4 regions of the Labrys sp. HAY1-8F genome follow, and region 3 is predicted to be linked to each of the others. Evidence: predicted binding sites of a transcription regulator. Region 3 holds the regulator's gene; each other region holds the start of a gene.

Region 1 (2,202 bases), 600 kb from region 3:
GGCGATCAGGTGATCCCGGCCGAGCAGATAATATTTGCGCGTGAGATCGTAGATGTAGCGCTGGTGGCGATAGATCCGGTTCATCGCCGCCGCAGCATCGCCTGTCTGCATCTCGATGCTCAATGGAGGGCTCGCAGCTCGTAGAGATGGAAACCGCCATAGATCGCGGAACGGTCGCGGGCTGTCCAGGCCCGGCAACGCTCGCGGTCATAGAACCAGCGTGCCAGCAAGTCGGCGGGGATGCGGCCCGGGAGCAGGCTCTCCTCGGCGGCGGTACGGAAGATCACCCGGGCGCCGGGGCGGGCAGTCCGGGTGATCTCGCTCCACAGCTTGGTAAGGATGACATCGGTCATCCAGTCCTGCGCATCGAGCAGCACATAGGCGTCGAGGCTGGCTGCTGGCTGGGCCTTGAGGTGGTCGATCAGGTTGACGTGGCGCACCTCGATGCGGTCGGCCCGATCGCGCACGGCCTCATAGGCGGCGCGCTCGAGATAGGGCGGCACCGGCCCGTCGCCCTCCGGTTTGTAGCCGCGGCCGAAGGCCTGCCAGGCAAAATAATTGTCCTTGAGGTCGAAATCGCAGGCGAGACGCTCCAGTCGTTCGCGCAGCACATCGGCAATGCCTTCCCCGTCGGCGGCGGCGCCGGCCAGGGCGTCATACTGTTCCGGCGGAATGCCCAAGCCATAGAGCGAGGCCCGCCGGCGGGTCAGCCATTTGATATGCGGGCGATCGAACAGGGGAGCGATGCGCTCGTCGAAGACACGACGCTGCTCGGCGAGGCCGCGGGCTGCCAGCAGGTCGGCCGGATCGATGCGATGCAGCCGTCCGATCAGGTGGCCGAGACCAATGAAACGGCCGAGCAGGCCATAGCGATAGAGGTTCTTGCCAAAATAGCCGATGCGACGGCGGCCAAGCAGGTCGCGGCCATCCCAATAGGCGCGTGTCTCGGCGTCGAGATGCGGACGAAGCGCGGTTTCATAAGCCGAGACATTGCGGCGCTGATCGGCGCGCGCAAAGAAATCGTAGAAGGTGGCATGATCCGGCAATTGCTGGGCCGCGGCGATCTTCAAGCGATTGAGCGCGATGTGATGGCGGTTGAGATCGACGGCGGTGATCGAGGCCGGGCCGGCCTTGAGGTAGCTCATCACGTTGCAGCCGCCCGAGGCGATTGCGACCAGCCGATCGTCGGGCTTCAGCGCCAGCGCTTCCATGTCGATTTCCGGGTCTTCCCAGATCTGGGCGTAGACGAGGCCGCTGAAAGCCAGGGTGAAGAGCCGATCCTGGATGCCGCGCAATGACAATAGCCGATGGTGCTCCACGGCTTGTTTGACGTGGCCCTGCTTGGCTTGGCCCTGGCTCTTGGCTCGTGCCTGTGTCCCGATGCTGTTCACATCCGTCATCCCCAGCCGCTCCTTCGTCGAATCCAGGTTGCGTGATGGGATTCGCGGATAAGACCAAGCGATGACGGGGGGATGACAGGGCTCTTCAAAGCGTCGTGGAGGCGACAGCTTTCCGCTGCCTCCTCAGTAGGCCAACAGTTTGGCCCGGCTGATGAAGAAGCCGTGGCCGTCTCGTCTGCGGCAGGTCAGGCCATCCTCGGCCGAGACGCATTTGAAAGGGCCATTCTCCCAGGTCTGACCATAGCCGACAGTGGTGTCGCCGTCACAGCAGAAGGGATCGCTGATATCCTTGTAGATGGCGCCTTTTCCGCTCGGCCCGAGAATGATCCGCGCGGGTGATTGCTTCTCCCTTTCGCAGCTCAGGGTCGGCAATTCCAATCCCGCGCTCGCGCCCTCGCCCTCGCTCTGCGGAATGAAGCGGCAGGAAATATTGCCGCTCGGCATGGCAAAGCTCACCATCGAATCGTCAGCCAGGGCCGGCACGCTCAAGGTGGTAGGCATGAGTGACAGCGCGAGGGTGACGGGCAGGATGAATCTGGGTTTCTTCATTTGATATTTCCGTTGGAAACACAGGCGGGGGGAAGACGAAGAATGATGCTCTGCAAGCGTGATGGGGCGAAGTTTCGAAGGATACTCACGACACCCCCCGGCACTACAGCCGCAGTTCACGTTTGAAGGGGATATACGGAGCGTCAGCCTCCTGGCTGACGCTCCGTATATCCCGCCTCCTTAGGGCTCGTCCGCCGATAATAGAATCGAATTGGCTCGACCTTTGTCATTGCCGGGCTTGACCCGGCAATCC
Region 2 (2,202 bases), 2.8 Mb from region 3:
GGCCGAGTCGACCGGATCGAGCACGATGACCTTGGCACCCTGCGTGATCATCGAGTTGAACTGCTGCTGCTGCTTGGAGATGTTGGCGTCGGCGTTCTGGTAGAGCACCTTGCAGCTCTCGCACAGCTTCTTCATCTGGGCGACGAAGCCGGGATGATCATGTTCTTCATAGCGGGTCGAGCCCTGATCGGGCATGAGGAACGCCACGGTGGCGTCCTTGACGGCGGCGTCCTGCGCCAGGGCAGAGGCGCTGCCAAGCAGGGACAGGGCGAGGACGGCGATGCCGGTCGATTTCAAGGATGTGAGTTTCATTCGGGCTTTCTCCCTAGGACTTTATGATTGTTCGAATGATCGATGGTGACGTTGCGCGGCCGAGATTGGTCTGGTGTCCGCCGCGTTCCGGGATGGAGCTTGGCGGTACAACGCATTGGCTGGCCGCAGGGTACCAAGGCGCTGCTATTTTTTGATCGGCGCGTCAGACCCGGCTTGCCGCGGGACCATGGTCAACTGGAAGAAGCAGGGTGATTGGGAGCGCTGGCGCGTGATCCGCGGCGCGTAAAGTCGTTTCGAGCCGGCATGACGTGGATTGGCGATAATGCTCGCAGCGCCTCTCCCGGGCCGGTTTCGGATCCCTGGGCATGACCGTCTCCCCCAAATGCGGCCGGCTTGACCCTGCCGCTCTTGCCGTCGAGCCAATGGCTCTCCAGTCCCATTAAGCTAACCCTTTGGGGAAACTACGTGCCACCACGTTTCACGGGTTGTGGTGATACTTTTTTGATCGCTGAGGCGCAGATCCGGCTGTCTTCCCAGCCGGGGCCCGTTGCGGGTCAAAAATGATGCGTCCGTGTTTCGGCCGGACACGGCACGGCGTGGTTCTCGTCGACTTGCTTCACCGGTCATCCGGTTGTCAGAAAATTACGACAAGAACATAGGGGCGGGCATTCAGGGGCGATGGCGAGCAAAGGGTGGAGATCCGGTCATGAAATTTGGTTGCGCGAGATGGAATGCTCTTGTCGGTGTGGCTTTGCTCGGCGCTGCCGCCGTGGGCATGGCCCCGTCTTCGGCAGTCCTTGCTCAAACCGCTAGCGCACCGACAGGCGCCAAGTCTTTTCTGACCCTCGACGGCAAGCCGCCGCTGGTCATCGGACATCGTGGCCTGCCGGGCCTCGCGCCGGAAGAGACGGAGGCTTCCTATGATCTGGCCGCTGCCCTCGGGACGGATGCGCTGGAAGAGGATCTGCATTTGACCAAGGATTGCGTGCTGGTGGCGCGCCATAATCCCTGGCTGAGCGACAATACCAACGTTGCGGAGGTGGCCAAGACCAATGCTGAGGTCGCCACCCGCAAACGCACGGTGCCCGGGGTCACGGTCAAGGTGAAATGGCCCCAGTCGCCGACCAGCGGACCTGCCGAATACCTCACCGACCTGACCGAGCCGGCCAATCCCCAATCGGTGCTGAAGTCCCTGGTTGTCGACGGCGAAGACCATACCAATGATTGGTCGATCACCGATTTCACCATGGCCGAGCTGAAGAATTGGATCGCCGGCACCACCTATGACGCGGCCAATGAGCGGCCGAAGGTGTTCAACGGCAAGTTCCCGATCCTCAGCTTCCAGGAGGTCATCGACATCGCCAAGGCCAAGAGTAAGGAAACCGGACGCCCGATCGCCGTCTATCCGGAAACCAAGAACCCATCCTGGAACAATGCGCAGGCCATCGCCAATGGCTGCGGCGCGCCGGGCAGCCGTCCGCTCGAAGATGCCCTGATCAAGATCATCAAGGACAATGGCCTCAACACCAAGGAAGCCCCCATCCTGGTGCAGAGCTTTGAGCCGAGCAGCCTGAAATATATGCGCAAGCACGGTCTGGAGACCCGGCAGGTCCAGCTCATCGATGGGGATGGCGTCGACTTCAAGACCGGCAAGGTCCTCTATGACGACATCACCAATTCCCGCCCCTTCGATTGGACCGTCTCGGGCGACCCGCGCTGGTTCGACGCCATGCTGAGCCCGACGGGCCTGGCGGAGATCAAGAGCTATGCCGACGGCATCGGTCCCTGGAAGCCTCAGATCGTCTCGCTCAAGATCTCGCCCTGGAAGGAAAGCAATGCCGATGGCACGCCCTTTAAGGGATCGACGCCTGATGCTTGGACCCAGGACCCGACCAGCCTCGTCGCCGACGCGCACAAGGCGGGCCTGTT
Region 3 (2,202 bases):
TTTCCGCCGTGCCGGAGCGGCCGCTTCGCAGGGCCTGGTCCTGCGCCGGCGAGCTGCCGCATCGAAGCTGCAGCGTCGCCTGGAACTTGGCGCTGGAAGGCTCCTCGCCATCGGCCTCGATGACCGCGCAATATTTGCCGTAGAGCTGGATGGCAGGACCGGCTGCCCGTAGAAGCTGCACGGAAACCCGGTTGCCTGGCGTCGCCCCCTGCTTGTCGCAGCCATCGTCCTGCAAGGCATAGATGCCGTCGGCATAGTTGCCCGCCTTCTGGGCATAGGACGTGTGCGTGGCGGGCGCGCGTCCGGCCTGCCTGACGGACAAGACGGTCCTGATCTGCCTGCTGCCATCGGGTGCGACCTCCACCATGGCCTCGACCTCGCATCGCGAGCCTTCCTTGCAGATACCGGCGACCTGCTCCTGCATGTCGCTGTCGGCTGCGATGAAGCAATCCTTGCCGATATAGGAGCCTGCCAAGCCGGAGCCGGTACCGAACTCGCCCGAACACAAGGTTTTCTTGAGCTTGGCCGCTGCGGCATCGCTGGGAAGCAGCGCCAACGAACTGGCAGTCAAAAGCGACGCGACGAGCAAGGAACGGATCATGGCAACCCCGGCATTTTCTTTGGCAAGTCGTCTTATCGCAAGCCTCTGAAATCGCCTAGATCGGGCGAGTACCGGGTACGTGATGCGACAAGGCCGGCGGTGAGCCGCCGGCCTTGGTGTCGGGCGATGAAATATCCGTCCTAGGCCTGCTTGGCGAAGGTCTCGTCGAAGGAATAGCCGGCGCCGCGAACCGTGCGGATCGGGTCGATCTCGCGCGTGCGGTTCATCGCCTTGCGCAGTCGCCCGACATGCACGTCGACCGTGCGCTCGTCGATATAGACGTCGCGGCCCCAGACGCTGTCGAGCAATTGCTCGCGTGCGAATACGCGTCCCGGCGCCTGCATCAGGAATTCGAGCAGACGGAACTCGGTCGGGCCGAGGCGGATCTCGCGATTGCCGCGATGAACGCGCTTGGTCTCGCGGTCGAGGGAAATGTCACCGGCCTTGAGCAGGGAGGCGACGTGATCGGGCTTGGCCCGACGCAGCAGAGCGCGCACGCGGGCCGAGAGTTCCGGCACGGAGAAGGGCTTGACGACATAATCGTCGGCGCCGGTGGCCAGACCCCGCACACGCTCGGTTTCCTCGCCACGCGCCGTGAGCATGATCACGGGCAGGCGCTCGGTTTCCGGCCGCATGCGGATGCGCCGGCACAATTCGATACCCGACAACCCCGGCAGCATCCAGTCCAGCAATACCAGATCCGGCACGCTTTCGCGCAGGCGGATCTCGGCATCGTCACCGCGCGCCACACTGTCGACCTCATAGCCTTCGGCTTCGAGATTGTAGCGCAGCAGCAAGGTCAGTGCTTCTTCGTCCTCGACGATCAGAACCTTGGGAGGCATGGCCTATCCCTTGTTACTTAGCCGGCACAGGAAGGTCGACGAGATCGGTGCTGTTGTCCGCCTTGGGCCGCTCGCCGGCCGGCGATTCACCGGTCACCAGGTAATGCACCGTTTCGGCGATGTTGGTGGCATGGTCGCCGATGCGCTCGATGTTCTTGGCGCAGAACAGCAGATGGGTGCAGAAGCCGATATTGCGCGGATCTTCCATCATGTAGGTCAGCAATTCGCGGAACAGCGAGGTGTACATCGCATCGATCTCGCCGTCCGAACTCCAGACCGAGAGCGCTTCTTCGACATTGCGCTGGGCGAAGGCGTCGAGGACCTGCTTGAGCTGCTCGAGCACCAGGTCAGCCATATGGTCGAAACCGCCGAAGAGCTGGGCCGGCTGCGCATGGCTGTGGATGGCCACCACGCGCTTGGCGACGTTCTTGCCGAGGTCGCCGATGCGTTCGAGATCGTTGGCCACCCGCAGGGCCGAGACGATTTCGCGCAGGTCGAGTGCCAGTGGCTGGCGCTTGGCGATGACCAGGATAGCCCGGTCCTCGACCTGGCGCTGGAGCTTGTCGATCGCCAGATCGAGCTCGATCACGGCCTTGGCGCGCTGGGTGTCGCGCTTGAGCAGGGCTTCGACGCTGTCGGCTACGCTCTTCTCTGCATAGCCACCCATTTCGGCGATCATGTTGCGCAATTCGCGCAATTCCTGATCAAAGGATGTAACGATGTGGTCGGACATGCCGCCTCCAAATGAATTCGACGCTG
Region 4 (2,202 bases), 1.3 Mb from region 3:
CTGCCAGAAGCCGATATTCGGGTTGCGGCGATTCCTGGCCATGTTCTCGGGCGTCATGCGGAAGGGCAGCGACTGCACCTGGAACGAAGCCTGCCCGCCCTGCAACGCCTCACGCGCCACGGCATAGATCTCGGCCACCTGCTTGTCGGTCATGGCAAAGCAGCCGCGCGAGGAGCAGGAGCCATGCACCATGATGTTGCCGCCGGCCCGGCCGAGCTGGCGATCGAAGTTGTTGGGGTAGCCGATGTCGAAGGACAGATAATATTGCGAATTCGGATTGAGACTGCTCATGCCCACCGCATAGAAGCCTTCGGGCACCTGGCGGTCGCCCTCGCTCTTCTTCGGACCGAGCTGTCCCGACCAGCGGCAGACCGGATAGCTCTTGAGCAGAGCATAACGCCCGCTCGAGGTCTGCTTCCAGAGCTCGAGTTCGGACTCCTTCTTGTAGATGCGCACCAGGATGGGCGCGGAACGCGCCATGCCCTTGGCCTGCATTTCGGCAATCAAGGCCTGCGGCACCGGGCTAGTCGAACGAACACTTGCGCCATTCTGATTGGAACAGGCCGCCGCCAGCAAAAGGACCGGCACGGCCATTGCAATCTTGCGCATCAACTTGAAGTGAGCGGTCATGAACCAGTGAACCCGTGCAAAGTCAGTAATACGGACTAAGGGACATTTACAATCAACGACCGCTCGCCGCAAGCCATGGCCCGGTCGTGGTTACGCAACAGCGTGAACGGAACCTTAACGGCACAATGCCTGATTCCACGCCCCGCCGATAGGGGCCTTCCACCGGAAACTCGGCCGGGACCCTATAGACTTCCTCACGACCAGACAAGCATCGGCAACAACAAAACTTCATTTCGAGCAGGATGCGAGGATACGACATGGAGTCTTTGCCGCCCCGGGTCTGACGGATGCCCCCTCTATACTGCTTGTGATACGGCCTGATCCTGGTCCCGCCCGCTGTCATGGACCTGTCGCACGCGCTGGCTATCCCTAGCGCGAAGCGCGTTCAGGGGGAACGCGCCCTCTTCCAGTTCTTTGTTTCCACGCGTCTTTGCAACTCTCGGCACGCTCGCCAAACCGCAAGACGCTTCAGTGACAAAGTCTGTTCGCATCCGCGAAAGGATTGCCATGCGCACGCTCCTCGCCGCCCTTGCGGTCACCACCATGCTGATCGGTCCCAGCCAGGCCGCGGGCATCTATCCGCTCGACCGCGCCACCATCCTGGCCGGCTCGCCCTTCGACTTCAAGGCCGAGTTCGCCGGCACGGTGAAGCCGGAGGATGTACGCGTCACCGTCAACGGGCAGGACTACAAGGGTGTGTTCGGCAAGGACGTCGAGTTCGTCGCCTCCGAGAAGGGCAAGGACGACAAGGATCTAGGCTCGGCGGTACTGCTGCGCGGCCTGACCCTCGCGGTGCCGGGTAGCTACAAGATCGAGGTCTCGGCCGGCGGGCAGAGCCGCAGCGTGACCTGGGACGTCTTCGGCACCGCCGCCACGCCCAAGGCCAAGAACATCATCTTCCTGCTCGGCGACGGCCTGACGGTCGCCAACCGCACCGGCGCGCGCATCATGTCCAAGGGCATGACCGAGGGCAAGGCCAATGGCCGCCTCGCCATGGACGACCTCGACCACATGGCCTTCATCGGCACCTCGTCGACGGACGCCATCGCCACCGACAGTGCCAACACGATGTCGGCTTACATGACCGGGCACAAGACGGCTGTGAACGCTCTCGGCGTCTATGCCGACCGCACGCCCGCCAGCCTGGACGATCCGCGCGTCGAAACCATCGCCGAAGCGGTGCGCCGCACCTCGAAGAAGTCGATCGGTGTGGTCTCCACCGCCGAGATCGAGGACGCCACCCCGGCTGCCGTGGTTTCCCATACCCGCAAGCGCGCCGACAAGGCCGAGATCGTGGGCATGTTCTACGATGTGAAGCCGGACGTCATCCTGGGCGGCGGCTCGGCCTACTTCCTGCCCAAGTCGACCACCGGCTCCAAGCGCAAGGACGACAAGGACTACATCCAGCTCTTCAAGGACGCCGGCTATGCGCTGGCCACCGACAAGGACAGTCTCGCCGCGGCCTCCGGCACCAATACCGGCAAGATCCTCGGCCTGTTCCACACCGGCAACATGGACGTCGCGCTCGACCGTTTCCTCCTCAAGAAGGGCACGGTCGAGAAGTTCCCGAAC

What was found. The regulator PhoB, encoded in region 3, activates phosphate uptake and scavenging genes when phosphate is short. The targets are predictions, from matches to a motif close to TGTCATNNANCTGTCAT.
Region 1: the regulator PhoB is predicted to act here: its motif matches at 1,462-1,478, upstream of ACR9ZN_RS16540 (BtaA family protein).
Region 2: the regulator PhoB is predicted to act here: its motif matches at 895-911, upstream of ACR9ZN_RS32240 (glycerophosphodiester phosphodiesterase family protein).
Region 4: the regulator PhoB is predicted to act here: its motif matches at 968-984, upstream of ACR9ZN_RS25590 (alkaline phosphatase).

The regions. Positions count from the first base shown of each region.
Region 1 covers NZ_JBPGWZ010000002.1:1,636,540-1,638,741, reverse strand. The annotation lists gene ACR9ZN_RS16545 (class I SAM-dependent methyltransferase) at 1-111, opposite strand, end outside; gene ACR9ZN_RS16540 (BtaA family protein) at 120-1,400, opposite strand; gene ACR9ZN_RS16535 (DUF6636 domain-containing protein) at 1,524-1,949, opposite strand.
Region 2 covers NZ_JBPGWZ010000002.1:5,006,480-5,008,681, forward strand. The annotation lists gene ACR9ZN_RS32235 (ABC transporter substrate-binding protein) at 1-312, opposite strand, end outside; gene ACR9ZN_RS32240 (glycerophosphodiester phosphodiesterase family protein) at 980-2,202, shown strand, end outside.
Region 3 covers NZ_JBPGWZ010000002.1:2,233,401-2,235,602, reverse strand. The annotation lists gene ACR9ZN_RS19420 (hypothetical protein) at 1-601, opposite strand, end outside; gene phoB (phosphate regulon transcriptional regulator PhoB) at 742-1,443, opposite strand; gene phoU (phosphate signaling complex protein PhoU) at 1,457-2,176, opposite strand.
Region 4 covers NZ_JBPGWZ010000002.1:3,574,711-3,576,912, reverse strand. The annotation lists gene ACR9ZN_RS25595 (L,D-transpeptidase family protein) at 1-630, opposite strand, end outside; gene ACR9ZN_RS25590 (alkaline phosphatase) at 1,138-2,202, shown strand, end outside.